3 regions of the Symplocastrum torsivum genome follow, and region 1 is predicted to be linked to each of the others. Evidence: riboswitches for the same ligand, from Rfam matches in the RefSeq annotation. Region 1 holds a riboswitch; each other region holds the start of a gene.
What was found. Region 1 has a riboswitch for cyclic di-AMP ahead of AC5JL3_RS06080 (hypothetical protein). Riboswitches for the same ligand answer to the same signal wherever they lie in the genome.
Positions count from the first base shown of each region.

Region 2: it holds a riboswitch for cyclic di-AMP, as region 1 does, so the genes downstream of both, ntrB (nitrate ABC transporter permease) here and AC5JL3_RS06080 (hypothetical protein) in region 1, are expected to answer to the same signal.
Region 3: it holds a riboswitch for cyclic di-AMP, as region 1 does, so the genes downstream of both, AC5JL3_RS02835 (hypothetical protein) here and AC5JL3_RS06080 (hypothetical protein) in region 1, are expected to answer to the same signal.

Region 1 covers NZ_JCACKQ010000017.1:26,945-32,696, reverse strand. Annotated here, with positions in the region: partial or broken gene AC5JL3_RS06090 (VIT domain-containing protein) at 1-2,313, opposite strand, end outside; gene AC5JL3_RS06085 (alpha-amylase family glycosyl hydrolase) at 2,424-3,740, opposite strand; gene AC5JL3_RS06080 (hypothetical protein) at 4,304-4,525, opposite strand; cyclic di-AMP (ydaO/yuaA leader) riboswitch at 4,654-4,774, opposite strand; gene AC5JL3_RS06075 (hypothetical protein) at 5,023-5,247, opposite strand; gene AC5JL3_RS06070 (ATP-dependent Clp protease ATP-binding subunit) at 5,520-5,752, opposite strand, start outside.
Region 2 covers NZ_JCACKQ010000133.1:27,300-33,051, forward strand. Annotated here, with positions in the region: gene AC5JL3_RS33925 (hypothetical protein) at 67-267, shown strand; gene AC5JL3_RS33930 (hypothetical protein) at 264-914, shown strand; gene AC5JL3_RS33935 (pentapeptide repeat-containing protein) at 907-2,157, shown strand; cyclic di-AMP (ydaO/yuaA leader) riboswitch at 2,451-2,607, shown strand; gene ntrB (nitrate ABC transporter permease) at 2,711-3,565, shown strand; gene AC5JL3_RS33945 (ABC transporter substrate-binding protein) at 3,668-5,089, shown strand; gene AC5JL3_RS33950 (ABC transporter ATP-binding protein) at 5,191-5,752, shown strand, end outside.
Region 3 covers NZ_JCACKQ010000010.1:3,234-8,985, reverse strand. Annotated here, with positions in the region: gene AC5JL3_RS02860 (pyridoxamine 5'-phosphate oxidase family protein) at 1-351, opposite strand, end outside; partial or broken gene AC5JL3_RS02855 (IS701 family transposase) at 457-1,767, shown strand; gene AC5JL3_RS02850 (hypothetical protein) at 1,834-2,088, shown strand; gene AC5JL3_RS02845 (hypothetical protein) at 2,313-2,627, opposite strand; gene AC5JL3_RS02840 (hypothetical protein) at 2,678-2,992, opposite strand; cyclic di-AMP (ydaO/yuaA leader) riboswitch at 3,152-3,309, opposite strand; gene AC5JL3_RS02835 (hypothetical protein) at 3,597-3,815, opposite strand; cyclic di-AMP (ydaO/yuaA leader) riboswitch at 3,942-4,062, opposite strand; gene AC5JL3_RS02830 (TetR/AcrR family transcriptional regulator) at 4,167-4,763, opposite strand; gene AC5JL3_RS02825 (hypothetical protein) at 4,822-5,193, shown strand; gene AC5JL3_RS02820 (hypothetical protein) at 5,546-5,752, shown strand, end outside.

The DNA of each region.
Region 1 (5,752 bases):
GCCAGGAGATAAGCGATCGCTTAATCCTCTCAATCACGGCTAACTCTTTGAGCGTTGAAGCCTCCTCATCCAACACAATTCGGCCAACACGACCTTTATTCACTACAAACTCGAAGACAATTTCACCACTGAATCCAGAAGGTAAATTTAGTTGTTGTAGATGTCGCGTTAGATCTGCCACTGCTGCTTGATCCAATCCCGTGACGATGACGACTTGCAGTTGGGCATTACTTCCCACTGATCTTGAAGAAGACAAATCCTCATCATCAATCATTTGACCGATTAAGGTAACTTCCTCATCATCAATTATCCCAGGATCAATTAAGGTAGTATCAAATGCATCTAGACACTCTTGTTCTGGAGCCGCGAAACTCTCAAACTTCGGTGCCGCTGAGCTTCGAGCACGAAGCCTCGCCATCCGGGGCTGCATACGAGCAAGATTAGCGCTGCCAAAAATTCCCTGATAGTTAACGCCTTGGGGCATCTCAACAGGAACTTGCATTGAGATAGATTCGCGTTCTGGCTCGACACGCACATCATCACTCACAGCAACAAAAGCGGTATATTGCGATAACAACTGATACGTCAAAGCTGTATCCGTAACTGCCTCAACCCCAGCCTTTGTTTCATAGCCGAACATTTGCTTCATCAAGTCTTTAATCCGCGCCCGTCCCCACAACTGGGCAATAGCAGGATTGCCAGCTTCCTCAAAATTCAGGTTAAATGTCTTTTCGTAGTGAGTTCCACCTGCCGCCGTCCCTGTGATGCGGAGAGTACTAGGCGTGGGATCTTCTGGTAAAGGGGAAACTCGCCCAAACAGAACTAAAGGCTCTTGGGCAAACAAGTCAGGAGGTGCAGAAGGATAAATTATTGCCTCCCCTGTACCTTCAAACACAACTTGAATATTCGTCAGGACAGGATTATTGATTTGGCGAAAGAACTTCTCGGCAACCTCCTCTGTCGGTTCATTTTGACGAACAACTTGAGATGTCCCCGACCAATCTCTGCAACGCGATTGAGCAAAAATCGGTTCGGTGAACTGCCGACACCAAAGCTATAAAGGCGATTTCCCGGTTGCAGCTTTTGTTGTACCTCGGCAAGAATTTCGTTGTCATTGCCAATGTAGCCATCTGTTAGCAGCACAATACTTCGCAAACGCCCTGCTGGTGCGGCAGGAAAATTCAGTACCGCACGAATGCCATTGAGTAAGTAGGTGCCACCATTCGCTTGCAATTGATTGATGTAGTTTATTGCCTTTGTACGGTTCTGCGCTGTATTGGGCAGAGGGTGGGTCGATAACTGAGTCGTGGTATCGGAAAAATCAATAATCGTGAACGTGTCGTCAGGATTTAGCCCATTGATAAACCGACGCATCAATTCCTGAGATTTCAGCAAGGGGTCACCATGTTGAGAGCCAGAAGTATCCATTAGGAACACAACATCCTTGGGTACAATCTCATTACTGCGGTAGTCCAATGCCGGGATAAGATAAACCGTGAAGTGACCGCCTCGTTCATCTGACTGGCTAAGTACCGTTGCTTGGGTGTTGTCACTACTCACCTGATAACGCACAATCAGGTCTTTGTTGGGAATCGTGTCTTCCTTACCCAGTTTCACCCGCACAATTTGCCCATCCTGTTCAATTGTGAGTTGGTGAGAAGTGGAGCGAACGTTACTCACTGGCACACCCGCATCAATCTCTACTGTTACGCCGATGTCATGCCCTGAGCGAGTTTCAGGAGGTATCACAGGCGGAGTGATGCGCGAAGCATCGGGAACTTGGTCAGTATCACCACTTTCATCAATCGCTGTACCAGGAATGAACCGAGGACCAACAACCATCGGGAAGACAAATTCATAGTCGCCACCTGTAAATTCCAGGCTGTCGGTGTAGCGGATGGTAACGTCTATTGCTTCGCCGGGTTTGATGTTCGCGAGAGATTGGGTGAAAATATTGTCTCGCTCTTGCTCTAATAAGCCAGCCGTTCGCCCCTCTCGCCGCGCTTGTTCGTAAATTTCTTTGGCTTCTTCCCGCTTTTTGATGTTGCCTTTGATAATACGCTCACCAATTTTAATTTCCATGTCATCCACTGCCGCCTCATCCGGCAACGGAAATACATAGATGGCTTCTAATGCTTCAGTGAAGGGATTTTCAAAGGTCTGCGTCACCTCTACTCGTGACAGATTTCCGGCAATTTTGCTAAGAACTTCGGTATGTTTTAGCGGGAAGGCTAACTGTTTTTCGCCAGTTTTGACATATAAGCCTCCTAGCGACGGCTTGGAGTGTAACGGAGCATTAGCGGGCATAAGCATTTCCCTCAACAATTAGAACGCTAACCGTTGCCACGGTTCCAAGTGGCAGTTTCACCCATGTTAGCCCTGAACTTTAATCGCTTCTAGGAAAGTTGAAGAAGTATTAAATATCATTGGCATTTACTTGTAGAGGTTGGCACGAAAAAGAGTGCATCTCTGGGGCTAACTTGAATGCCTCCCCTTTGCTTTGTTCCCCATCTTGTGATGTATTTCTGACCATCACCACCTTTACCAATTGCCATCGTAAAGTTATAGCGCACTTCTTGGTAACAGCCAACTTTTAAACCTGGCATTTTTGCTGCCTTCACATCAAAAAATGCGCCAGCTTTATTGATGATTGCCAAACCCTTATCACCACGTTCAATAAAAAGCATATTGGGATTATCGGCACCTGGCGCGATTTCATTACCGTTACGGAAGTATTGCGACTCACCTATCATTTTCTGGTGGAAGTAAACACCAGATTTGGTAATCGAATTCTGTACATCATCGCGGTAGACAATTGGAAATCCTTCCTGACGGGCAAGGACAAAAGCATTGGCTAGCATCGCATCTTCCTGGCTAGAAAATTTGAAGCCGATTTGATTGGTTGCTATGTCATGGTTTTGGGCAAACGTAACTGCTTTTGTTCCCGGTAGGGCTTTTCCTGAACTTACTGGATTGATAAGCGATCGCAAATCACCGCCTAAACTAAAAGCCTCAATCATTGCACTCACTAGATGAAAGTCTGTTACTGAAAATACGCCTGTATATTCGTTGCTTTCTTCAAGTGTTTGTCCAATCACTTCGCCATAAACAAACTTATCTGCTGGTACTACTGTCAGTACATCACGAAAGTAGTCAGGTTCAATATGCTTTGCGGCATCAAACCGGAAACCATCAGCACCAAGCACTACAAGCTTCTTAAGGTAATTTTTGGCTTCTTGCCTAACATGAGGCAAATTAGTATTCAAATCAGGAAGATTACAGTTAATCCAACCTTGTGTCACCGAAGCGCGGTTATTGTAGTCGATACAATTTTTTGGATGAAAATCTTGGGGTGAGAACTGAGGATATTTCAATGTTTTGACATATTCCCCATAGTTCGCCATGTGATTGAGAACCACATCGACAATTATCTTCATCTTCCGACTATGGGCTGAGTCAATGAGTGCTTTGAGGTCTTTTTCATTCCCTAAAGGACTTTCAAGTACAGTATGGTCAATCGGTTGATATCGCGCCCACCAATCGGATGCTGGATTACTCTTCTGAGGTGGCGAAATTTGGATGTAGGTAAAGCCTTGCTTTTGAAGCTCAGGAAGTTGTTTTTTGACCTCCCGTAGCCGCATATCAAATGCTTGATAAATTACGTCAGCACTAGCAACTTTTCCCTCATTGCCTCTAGAAGAACCATAAGGAGGAGTTTCATGTTCGGTAACTTCGCTCAACGATGCTTGACAGGCAGACGTAACACAAAAAACAAGAATAAAAGCTATACAGAAATTGAGTAGTAATTGAAACAGTCTGTGCATGAACAACCTTTCAAGTGAGTCAGGCAAGTAGCTATAGCAAAAGGCAGAAGGCAAAAGGCAGAAGGCAGAAGGCAGAAGGAATGCATATTGACGGGTCAAGGTTTCAGTATTTGGTGAGCGTCAAGAGTCGCCTTGGCGACTGCTATACAGTCACTAAAAGACAATTTTTACAACAAAAAGCCTCGGTGTAAGTACCGAGGCTTTTGACTTATAGCTCTATGAGCCTATTTGTAGATTTGGTCAAAATGTAGGCTGACACAGTACCAGTCGTTTCCCAATCTACCCCAACCAGGAGTAAAGCTATGACAATAGCTTGGCTAGTTGCGTTCAGCCTACTTATGCAAAGTAAAATCAGTCACTTTGCAGATACACCCAAAGTAAACTCTGTTTTTTCTTACAACACCCTTAGACCAGGAGCAGTGCTTCTATGAAAAGAGACATACTCTTATCTAGAAAGAACAATTATAGCGTAATACAACCTAATTGCTCATTGTTTCTTTAACGGTCTCAATGCGATCGCTTACCGAAGTCTTGGATCGAATTGATTGGTCGATGCAAAGTTTACCGTAATTCAAGGCTTCTTCAAGTGTGTAAAAGCAGAACGGCGCACTGTAAGAATGTCCTTCTGGGTCAATATAGTCAATAGCGATACCGTTTAATTCTTCGCTCGTGACTAGATTCCATTCCTTGTAACTCATCATTGCCCTAACCTCCATTAGTTTGTAGCGGTTTACGAGGTGGGTCAGGCAGCAGAATATCCCTGCAACTGGTGTTACAGATATCTACTTAGGAGACCCCAAGGACTACGGCTTGTAAAAGCTTATGCCTATGGTGCTCCTCCCATTGCCGACGGAGTTAGCTGACGGGCTAAGACTGGAAGGTGTCTCTCTTGGTTACAAGATTAGCCCCACGATTTGGTTCCTCCGCTCTTTATCTGGCGTTCTGAAATGATTACGTTTGCCAGATAAAAATTAGGCTACCCACTGGAAAATAATAATTAAAATATTAGGGTAAGATTCGGCGTTTGTCAAGAACCAAAATCAAGGAAGACGCTAAACTTAATACTTCCATGTATGGGCATGAAATAGTTGAGAAGCAAGTCGTAGACCGAAACTCTTCCTTCTCCCCTACACCCCAACTATGCTAGTTAAAATGCAACTACAAGACAGATTTATTGGGTGTTTAATCTATGCGATCGCTAAAAAAAGCAGCATTTAACGCAGTACCAATTCTTACTCTCATCCTGACAGTAGTAGCATCCATCCCACCAAACACAGGCATTGTAGGAAGATACAGAATGCTCAGAATTCAGTAGGGTTGCCACCTCATCTCTCCTATCCGCTGAAGGGTTACGTGCTTCCTGGTTCAGTATCTGTTGCAGTTTGTCAGAAACACGCTCTAACCCATAGGTTTGTGCCACCATAAAACCCTCTTAATGCTATTTAACTTAATTTTTTCTGGAATCTTCCTAAACAGAAGAGATTGTCTAAAAGATACGGAAGTTGCCAGTCTCAATGTTCACTTCAAGATTACCAAGCCTTGCCAAGGATTTTCTCTGGCTGCAATGTTTCTTCTTTGATTGAAATGTTTCTTTGAAATTGTCAAAAAAATCCGCTCTTGTATTAGCTACCTAGCATCAAGAGCGGATGGGTTTAATTGTCTTTATTGCCTACCTAGCAGATAGAGGGGGTAATCTTAGCCAACAGCTTGGAGCAACAACTCTTGCCGCTTGCTAGGCAATACCTTCACTTGACCATCAGCATCAACATCAACCAAGGCTGTATCTCCATCGTTTACCTGACCAGAGAGCATTGCCTCCGCCAAGCTATCTTCTAGAAGGCGCATGATGGCGCGGCGTAACGGTCTTGCACCATAGTTGGGATCGTAACCTTGTTCTACCAAGTGGTCTTTGAACCGTTCTGTGACTT
Region 2 (5,752 bases), on a different contig from region 1:
TGCCATATTCTGCGAGACTGATTAATCGTAACAACATCTTCAGGAACTATAAAAGTAGTTAATCAAATGACTGAACAGTTGTTTGAGTCTAGTAATACTAATAACGAAGAACAAACAACAAATAACACTTTTGAACTGAAGCCTCGTGCTAGCTTGGTAGGCAACCAACTGAACGATTTATTTGATGCTTGGCAATGCAACAACCTCTCCCCTCATCGGCTCAGGAAAGCTCGCTTGAGAACCGATGTCCAGGCTGCCTATCCATGAAACTACAAGGAACTCCCGTTCAGCCTGGTCAGATTGACCTGTACTTAACGATTAACTTCAACGAGCAGTGTGAGCCTCTAATTGGGGGTCACGTTAAATTTGGCTTAAAAGGTGGAGAACTCAAGCTAAGACTGAAAAACGGTAGTATTCCCTATGAGTTTCGTGAGTTATCGGGTTCCTTAAAACTTTCTCACCGCCAACAAGAGCAAGACTCTCAAGATAATCAAGCACAAAAGACTGTAGAAAGTTCTGTTATCCAGAGCGAAGATAACAGTTTAGGGAAAAGGGGGACAGAACTCACTGAAGACAAAACCAATCCGTCTCAGTTGGTTGCCTTTCAAGTAACGACGAAGGGTTCACAGCAGAATCCCGCCTGGGTGTTTGAAGTAGAAACAGGTGAGCCAATTTTGAACGGCTCAATAAACAATGTAAAGTTAGCAACCCTAAAAGCGATCGCCTTACCTTGCTATATAGAAGCAACATTTGAAGTCTCACTGAAAGATGTCTATCTGACACAGACGCAGGGACTGTGGTCGCCAAACATTAGCCGAAACCAGCTAGCAGTCCTAGAAAGAGGAATTGCCCAACTGTTGCTCAAGCGAAAACTAAAGCCTTATCTCAGTCGGCAACAACTACGATATGACTAATGAAGAATTTTGCCTAGAAGTTCAAGACCTGACCCAGCGAGTGATGGAGTGCCAAACCCAAGCCTTTCTGGAATTAGCGAGGATAGCTGACCTAAATCCGGCTGAAGATTTTGCAGGTAGCAACCTGAGCGAGGCAAACCTCCAAGGGATAAACCTTAGTGGCGCTAACCTCCGCAGTACCAACCTGAGCAGGGCAAACCTCAGTAATATCAGCCTTAATAACGCTGACTTAAGGGCGGCAATTTTGAGCGAGGCAATTTTGAATCAGGCTGACTTGAGCCATGCCGACTTTCGAGGAGCAAACCTCAAGGGAGCCGACCTCAGCCAAGTTAACCTCAGCCATGCGAATCTCACTAATGTCAACCTCAGCCATACCAACCTTAGTGGTGCTGACATTAGAGTGGCTGATCTAAGTGATGCGATCTTAAGTGATGCAAATTTGAACGGGATAAATCTGAAAGGAGCTGATCTAAGTGGGGCCGTCTTGAGTGGAGCAAATTTAAAAGGGGCTGATCTAAGCGCAGCTATCTTCCGGGGTACTGACCTCAGTGGTGCGGTTTTAACAGGTGCTGACCTTAGGGGAACAGACTTGAGAGTCGCTGACCTCAGCGAAGCAAATCTTGACAAGGCAAACTTGAGAGTCGCTGACCTGAAAGTGGCTGACTTGAGTAACGCTAACCTCCGCGAGGCAAACCTAAAGGGTGCTGACCTGAGTAATGCTAACCTCAGCGAGGCAAATCTTCAGGGAGCAGATTTGAGCCATGCCAACCTCAGCGAGGCAAATTTTCAAGGAGCAGACTTGAGGCGGGCAAACCTAGAGGAGGCAACGATTCATAGTGCCGATTGGCGCAATACTAATCTAGAGGAAGCAATAATTAACGGTGCTGACTTGAGTACGACACTGCTTGAAGGGGCAACAATCAACGAGGCGACACAACTTGATGCTAAATGGCATCTAATTTGGGAAATTGTCAATCAGGGAGCAGAAGGACGAGATTTGACAGATGCTGACCTCAGCCGTGCCGATTTATCTATGGTCAACCTTCAAGGAGCAAGATTAGTGAGAGCTAACTTGCGCCATTCTAAGTTGCTGAGGGCTAACCTCATTGACGCTGATTTAAGTAGTGCTAGCGTGAAAAATACTGTATTTGGAAACAACTTAGGAATTTCTGAGGAAGCAAAGCTGGATTTGACCCGGCGAGGGGCAATCTTTGAAGATTCGCTTGATGCTAGTGAGACGTAACTCAATTAGCGATCACTTATTTGAAATTGAAGGGCGGGATGCCGATTTTGTTAATTCTCTTGTATAACTGCCGCCACCTAGGTTAGGACATCGACGGGAGGCTATGCGCCCTAGCCGGAGCCTATTCGACTGAAAGCTGACCGCTCTTAAGCTGACTGCTGAAGAGCTATAATTCAATCCCTAAGGGGGTTTGAGCCGCATAAACGGTTAATGTTAACTATTTCTTTAGAAAGAACAAGAATCCGGAAAAACTGTGTTATTCTTCATCCTTAACTAGAGTAAGTCAGCCTAATCCAAAAGCTTCGCCAACACGTTCATCTGTAAGCAAGGTGAAGTAAGGAACGGGGGAACCATTCTTGGGGGCGTATTCTCCAACTTTTAAGTAAGTAGAGAGGGGCATCTCTCAGCCCTAGCCCGTCAGCTAACTCCGTAGGCATTGAGAGGAGACCTCTGAAAAGATCGGCATTTTTTAGCAATGTCTTGATTTTGTCAGTTTCTCCGGCTGGTACTGCTCAGTTTTGTGTACCTGTTGTTGAGTCTGAGGCATTGCAATATGTTGTTTCAGCTAAATTTGGCAGCGATCGTCGCTGTCGCTGGACAAGCTACCTGGAAAAAAGCAAAACCAGTACTTGTAAGAGATGTAGTTTTGCTGCCTGCCCTAGGGTTTTTGGGAGTAATTCTGCTGTGGTGGTTTACTGCAACATTCTTAACAGAATTAATGCCCACCCCGCTTCAAGCACTTCTCGATAGCGCAGAATACGCCAACCCGTTCTTTCGGAAAGGCCCTGGTAACTTAGGACTCGGTTGGTTATTGCTGGCAAGTCTGCGGCGGGTATTACTGGGATTTTCGTTGGGTGCGGCTGTGGCAATTCCTTTGGGATTTCTGATTGGGATGTCCAGAGCAGCGATGCTAACTCTCAATCCTCTGATTCAAGTCTTTAAGCCTGTATCACCCTTGGCTTGGCTACCGATCGCACTCGCCATCTTCAACCTGGCAGAACCTTCAGCAATTTTTGTTATCTTTATCACCTCGTTGTGGCCGACGATTATCAACACAGCACTCGGCGTATCCAGCGTTCAAAAAGATTATCTGGATGTTGCCCGCGTTCTAGAAATGCCTCGTTGGCGACAGATTACAAAAATCATTTGGCCGGCAAGCTTACCTTACATCTTCACTGGCTTGCGGATTAGTTTAGGAATTGCTTGGCTAGTCATCGTCGCTGTTGAAATGCTCACCGGTGGTATTGGCATCGGCTTCTTCGTTTGGGATCAATGGAACCGCTTAAACTTGAGTTCCGTGTTCTTGGCAGTGGTTGTGATTGGTGTAACGGGGCTAGTGCTTGACTACATTTTGGGCAAAATTGAATCTCTAGTCACTCACCGACGACCCACTGCAACTACCAACTAAATCTACGCCTCACTGACATTGCGTAAATTTCAGCTACGGTCATAGCTGAATCGTTACTGCTAGCCATTCATCATAAGAACTAACAACATTAGTAATACCGCCATGAATTCTTTGAACCGACGAAGATTTCTTGAACAAATGGGCGCATCGGCAGCAGGATTCGCCTTGTCATCTTGTGCCATTAAGGGAGTTACCGCACCCTATGGACTCTCGAAAACTGCCGAAGCTGTCGAACCCGTTGTAGATCCTAGCAGCCTGGAAAAACCCAATCTTACAGTAGGATTTGTCCCTGTTAATGACTGTGCGCCATTTGCGATCGCCTGGGAAAAAGGCTTCTTTCGCAAATACGGACTAAACGTCACCCTCAGCCGCGAGGCAAGCTGGGCAAACTCCCGTGATGGCATCATTTTTGGGCGTCTTGATGCCTCACCCGTTGTCTCTGGGGCAGTCACCAACGCCAGAATTGGTGCGGAAGGGGCACGTCATGCGTCGTTATGTGCTGCCATGACCATTCATCGGCATGGCAACGCCATGACCATGAACAAAGCCATGTGGAACTCTGGGTTACGTCCTTGGCAAGACTACAACGGCAACTTAGAAGAATTTGGGAAGAATTTTCATGGCTACTTTCAAAGCCTACCTCAAGAGCAACGCATCTGGGCTGTGGTTTTAAGTTCTTCCATCTATGAGTACTTTGTCCGCTACTTATCTGCCTCTGTTGGGATTAATCCAGCCGAGGAGTTTCGAGTCATCATCATCCCACCGCCGCAAATGGTCAATAACGTGCGGATTGGCGCGATGCAAGCTTACATGGTCGCAGAACCCTGGAACACGAGAGCGATCGCTGGTAACGAAGGTGTTGGCTTTACCTTTGCCCAAGGGAAGGAAATCTGGTACGGACACCCAGATAGACTGCTTGGAGTTATGGAATCCTTCATTGAGGAAAATCCCAAAACCTACCGAAGCCTGGTAAAAGCAATGATTGAAGCTTGCCAGTATTGCAGTGACCCCAAAAATCGTCCTGAAGTCGCCAAATATATTACTAGTCCCTCCTTTACAGGTGCTAAACCGAAGAAGAAAGATGCCCCAATCGATAAGTTCACGGCACCAGCAATTGTTGGGGAATACAACTACGGCGGTTTTGATGGGCAAAAGCGCATGGCTAATGACCCTTACAGCACCATTTTCTTTGATTTGCCTGATAAACTTGCCAACATCCCAGGCAACCATTCCACATTTCTTTGGCAATCACAAGCTATCTGGTTAATGACCCAGGCAACTCGTTGGGGACAAATCGATCAATTTCCCAAAGATGCCGAACAAAAGGCGCGTCAAGGTTGGAAAACTGACTTGTATCGAGAGATTGCTGAGGAAATGGGGATTGAATGTCCTAAGGAAGACTACAAAGTTGAACCTGCTGAATTCTTTATCGACAACAAAGCGTTTGACCCTAGCGATCCAGTCGGGTATCTCAACAGCTTTGAAATTAGAGCCAATGCTCCTAAATCGTTCTTCATGTCTTAAATTCATCAAAGCTTTATACACGCTTTATACAAGCTTTTCAAAGGTCAGTGCTGAGTTTTGAATTAAGACCCTAAACCTTAAACTTCTTCGCGGAGCATTCTATGACAAAATCTACTTCTTTTTCTGACAAGACTAATTCTCGAACCGTTAATGGAGCAGGATTTCTCGAAATTGAAAATATTGTAAAGTCTTACCCCAATTCAGAGGGTGGGGAGCTGGTTGTTTTAGATAATGTCAATCTCACCATTGCTGATGATGAATATATATCTCTAATTGGTCACTCTGGCTGCGGTAAATCAACGCTACTCAAGATGGTCGCTGGTTTGGAAAAGCCAACTTCCGGAATGGTACGACTGGAGGGCAAAGAGGTTCGTAAACCTGGCGCAGAGAGGATGATGGTGTTTCAGCACTACTCTCTCCTGCCGTGGCTGACAGTAACCGAAAATGTCCGGTTAGCGGTTGATGAAGTACTCAAAAATGCTTCTCCTGTTGAGAAAAAGCAGATTGTCAGCGAACATCTGGCAATGGTGAATTTGACGCAAGCGGCGAATAAATATCCGGATGAAATTTCTGGTGGAATGAAACAACGAGTAGGTATTGCGCGAGCGTTAGCGATTCGTCCTAAAATGTTGCTGATGGATGAACCGTTTGGGGCGCTTGATG
Region 3 (5,752 bases), on a different contig from region 1:
GGTTCGATTGATCGCAGGCGAAAGTGTTGGATTCTGCGTTTTGACAAATTGCATCACGCGATCAATGTCTTGCTGCTCAGTGAGGCGTTCAGCGTGACCATTCACAACAACGCTGCGCCAGTGCAGCAGATCGTGAACTTCTTCGATTTGTAAGCAAACTTTTGGATTTGCATCCATGTACTTAGTCTTCATTCCTTCAGTTGTGAAGATATATATTTCTGAGTCTTTGAGGTAATAGTGCATAGGCACAATATATGGATGTCCTTCGCCTATGCAGCCGAGGTGTCCATATCCTACTTTATGTAGCAGTTCGTGTATTTCTTTTTGTCCCATTTCATCGATATCTAACATTACTGTTCTCCACTAGTCGATCGGTTAACGGGACTTAAACGAAAAACAAGAACAAATAAAGGTATAATCTTGGTATGGCAAACATCTCACGTTAAAGTCTGAGTCATGAAAGAGACAACTCCCGCTGCCATGCCCCCTTGCTTCGATAGATGGTGTAAACGCTTTGATGATATCTTTAGCCATCAAGCGCAAAAACGGGAGTTTAGGAACTATGTCGGGGAATTATTAGGGGAAAGTGAGCGAAAAAACCTGTCTCAAATGGCATCGAACGCGGTAGGAGTGACTTACCACCGATTACACCCTTGGTGCGCCTAAATTCGGAGGAAACCTCCGAGGCGGCGCATCCGCTTTTTGACGGAAGCGCCCTGGGAAGCCCAAGAGATAAATGAGCGCCGCCTGAAAGTGATGAATCAGTGCAGCCAAACCCGGATAAGTCGAGGATTCACGTTAATCGTCGATGACTCAGGGCATAGAAAAAGTGGCAATTTTACAGCGGGAGTGGGACGGCAGTACATTGGAGAAATTGGGAAAACCGATAACGGAATAGTAGTGGTAACAACCCATCTATATGATGGGAAAAAAAGCCTACCGTTAGATATAGAGTTATATCAACATGCCAGTTCTTTACCTCAGGGAAAAAAAGACATTGAATTCAAGAAAAAGCCGGAGCTAGCCTTAAGTTTAATTGATCGCAGCTTGATAAGAGGATATCGACCCGGTATCGTACTAATTGATGGCGGCTATGGAAATAACACAACGTTTCTATTGGAACTGGAAAAAAGGAAACTTAAGTATCTAGGCGGATTAGCCAAAAACCGCAAAGTGATAACTCAAACCGAGGCAAATAAACTCCAAGAGATTCGCCTAGATAAGTTAGCGCAGTCCTTGCCTATTAAGGGTTTTACCCCTATTCAACTCAATTTAGATAAACCGAAAACCGTTTGGGTGGCAACGGTTGAAGTTGAACTGCCACAGCTAGAAGGAACGAGAACAATTGCTATCGTCATGAATGCCTCAACCTTCGACTCTTCTAGTGATATTGACTATTTTATTACAAATGTTGACTCATCCATTGCCACAGCCGAATGGATAGTAACTACTTATGGTCAAAGGAATTGGGTGGAAGTTTTTTACCGGGAAGCAAAAGGATGGTTAGGGCTATCTGAATATCAAGTTAGAGATTCTCGCAGCCTAATACGCCATTTCATGCTTGTATTTTGTGCTTATACATTTGTTTTATGGCATACAAAAACTGGAGGATTAAGAAGGCGTTGGGCATCGAAACCTTTAAACACCTTTACTGACGCATTAGAAGCGTTTCGGACAGCGATGTCCTTCCGTTTTGTGGAGTGGCTCAACCACAACCAGGACGTATTCTTAGCTTACAAAGCGGCTTTGGGCTTTATTTGGGCTTGATATCTGTTTAAGTCCCGTTAATTGATCGTGACTGGTTAAAACTAGAACTGGCACAGCAGGAGTTTGATGACTGAGTTTCCTTTTGTCTGGTTTATCAGCATCGTGGCAGATGCTTTTATATATACCTGGATTTATAACAGCACTAAAGGCAGTATTTTGCTAGTGGCGCTTTTTCATGGTTTGCTGAACGTGTGGGGACTATTTATAACTGGGGTGTCCCCTGTCGCATACGCTCTCCTGAATTGCGTTGTGGCGATCATCTTGATAGCGGTGTTTGGAAGAGCGAATCTCTCTCGCCGAGGAAGGGTTTGTGCAGGCTAAAATCTGGTTGTAACTGACCGTTAGGCTTCTGAGCGATTAACACAAGGATGAAGCAAGTAGCACAATGTCTCACGAAGGTTTCATGCCACAACATCGCGCAATTGGAAGAGCCGCAGTTTGGGCTGTTTCTTTCCTTGGGGTGGCGTACGCGTAGGGTTACTTGGGTGCTTTGCGAACATCGCTGCTTTGGGCTTCGTTTGGGCTTGAAATTTGTTTAAGTCCCGTTAGGACAGTCCCCAAATCGCTTGATCAAGGGAACACTTATTCAAGTGATACTCTTCGTTGGAAATTGTTTGAGTCTCCAATAACCTCTTGTAATGGCTCAGTTCATGCTGATACTGCCACTCCCGATCCAAGTATCGCTTCCCAGCTTCTAGAGCTTCCGCAATACTAGCAAATAGCCCCCCTCCCAGTTGAATTTCTGGGTTATCTTGAGGACGAAGACATCTGTAGGTGTAACCGTTTGGGTGTACGATTGGGCAAACAAAGAAGCTTCTGTAGCTGACCCCTTTGTTGTAAAGGTATTTCTTTTCAATCATGTCTGAATCTCTTAGTTTTCAGTGTAGTTTTAGCCGAAATTTTTCTTGGATTAGTTATTCGCTTGATGAATGCGGTGACCAATCCAGTCGGCGTTTTCTCGGAGGAGATGCAGAATACTCCCGCGAATCAAAACATCAATGCGTAGCCGTTGTTCCTTGGTGAGGAATAGAGAATTGGGTTTCTTCAGTTGTTTCTGCTCAATCTCTGTGACCATGCATTCAGCAGGGATATGCTTAAGAACATGAGTAACTAACTTTTGGCGCAGTTCCTCAATCGAGAAGGCAGCTTGATAAGGGTGTTCTGGATAATCTGCCAAAACTTTGTCAATTTCTTGGATTACAAGATGCTTTTGAGTCAGGAACATGGGAGTTTTTCACCTAATAGCAACTTTTCCTGCCTCAGACACCAGAAGTTTAGAGTACGACAACCCTTTTTCAGGAGCGAGGCAGGTACAACGATGCGAACAGATACCAGCCAAGGACACTGAAAGAGTTCACGCATATTAGTAGAAAATGCTGACTCTTCAGTCTCCTCTCAATGCCTACGAAGTTAGCTGACGGGCTAGGACTGAGAGATGTCCCTTTCTTCTTTGTCTCCTACTTTAAGAAGACACAAGGTCAGAAATAAGCCCCAAAATTTGGTTCCTCCGCTCCAGCGATCGCATTACAGTTTAGTGAATGTTGTAAGCGCAAACTGGATTAGGCTGACTTACTGAATTTATTTTTGCTATCTTAGCACTTCACCTGAGGGGAGCAAAATCCTTCGTGAGATGTAAATTTCTCAAGAGTACAATCTTGTCCAAATTGCAGTTAGGCAACAAGAACCCTAACTTTATCCTACTGACCTCAATTTTGATGAAGTGCCTCGATCGCTGTCCTGATTATTCACTGACTCACTCTGCTAGCTGCTGCGTTTCCTCCAGAAAACACACGACCTTCCTTAAGAAGCGCAGCACACCTTACAATTACCTAACCAATAGCTGAGTTTTGAACAGCCACAATTCCTTTGTTGCCGGATACCTTTGAGCGGATGGAGTGGTCAATGCACATTTTTCCGTAGGTTAATGCCTCATCAAGAGTATAGAAGCAGAACGGTTCACTATAAACTTGCCCTGACGGGTCAACATAGTCAACTGCGATACGGTTCAGCTCTTTTTTGATGAGCAGACTCCATTCTTTGTAAGTCATCGTCTTAGCCTTTGTTAATCTGTAGGGGTTTGATGAGACAGGCAGGAGCATATAGCTGATATTTTCATTTACAGCTCTACACTTAGGAGACCCTTGAGACTACGGCTTACATCAAGCTTGTGTCATAGGTACTCCTCCCAATGCCGACGGAGTTAGCTGACGGGCTAAGACTGGAAGGTGTCTCTCTCAAGTTACGAGATTAGCCCCAAGATTTGGTTCCTCCGCTCTAAGCTGGCTCTTACTCTACAACGATGGGTATGAGTACCAGACAAGATTAGGCTACCTAGTTCAATTAAATCAAACGTTAAAGGTTCCTGCATCTTTTTGTCAAGAGGTCAAGGCGTAAAATTTTTAGGAGCGATTAGAAGCCCCTCTCAGGAACAGACCTAAAGCACGACGAACGTAGGCTTCCCACGATTCAGTCGTAGGTTGAAAGATTAGTGCATAGAGCATAATCCCACTCATTGCATCGAAGACTAGCCCAGGATCTAAATCTGCCTGAATTTCATTTCTCGCTTTTGCCCGTTCCAGCACAATAGCAAAGGCTTGTCGCCGAGGTTGTAGATACTTTGTCCAGTAAATTTGAGCAAACTGAGAGTTGCTTGATGCACTGCTGATAATCATCGCAACCGTCTGTCGCCCTAGAGAACTAAGCGTGATCTGGGCAGCATTCTCGATTAACGCATCAATATCGCTCCAGAGATTACCAGTATCCGGAATTACAACATCTTGCCTGACACTCTCTATTGCATCAGCAACTAGTTCTTCTTTGCTGTTGTAGCGTCGATAGATGGTTGTCTTGCCCACTCCAGCACGAGTAGCGATCGCATCAATACTCATCGCCTCAAAACCAACTTCTGCCAGCAATTCTAGGGTTGCTTGCAACATTGCTTGATGAGATTGAGTACTGCGGGGTCTTCCCGGCAATTTTTTTGTGATATCACTCATGAGTGCTACTATAGTTTACGAAACTGTTTCGTATTGAAATAGAGTAGCCGATAAGGTAATGTCCCGCCCTCACTACACGGACAAAAATAGCATTCAGACTCTTCGGGATGGGCTAGAGGAATACTATGCTCTAAATCCGAACGTCACTGATCCTAGAAAACTGCCTCCGGAGTTTGCAAAAATTTTGCTGGCGCATGATGTTTCACACGTTGTATACGGTTGTGATACAAGTATGTATGACGAACTCAAGATTCTCCCACTAACTTGGTGGACTAGCAACTACAAGTTTCGTGATCACCTACGCACAATCAAAGATCCAACTATCAGCCCTGCGATTCGTGTGATGTACGACGACTTGATAAAAGAGCATGGGGTAATTTGGTTGTATACCTCAATTTTCTTTGTATTGCCGCAACTATTGCCAGAATAGATTTCGATGTGGTCAAAGTCGCGTAAGCGGGAGTGCTTTGTCCCGTTTCTCGATTTTGAACCATTGCTTGATCGTTCACTCTTAGAGATTCGTCAAGAATTTGACCTTTTGCCTTTCATAAAATAGGTTATTTTTGCTTGGACATGGGTTGTAGAGGTTACGTTAGAGACTGAACTCTCGCCCTATAATTATGAACAAGATTGAAGCTATTCTAAACTGCAATTTCAGTTTCAAATGTCCAAACAAGTGCGATCAACTCGAATTAACGGCAGATGCTAGCCGCCGTTTTTGTAAAAGTTGTGAGCGTAGCGTGTATTTTCTAAACTCTAATGAAGAGCTAAAAAAAGCTTACATGAATGGTCTTTGTGTTGCTGCCTATATTTTCGATCCTGTTATTGCAGAACCAGTTCTTTTACTAGGTGAACCAGAGTCTTTATCATGCCATATCTATCTTGAACCAACGATATCTCTGTCAGTTGAGCAGCTAAAATTTCTCCAAAGTATCGTTGAAGAAGAGATGAATCTGCTCCAAGTGAGAAGACGGTTTGCAACAGGTGAG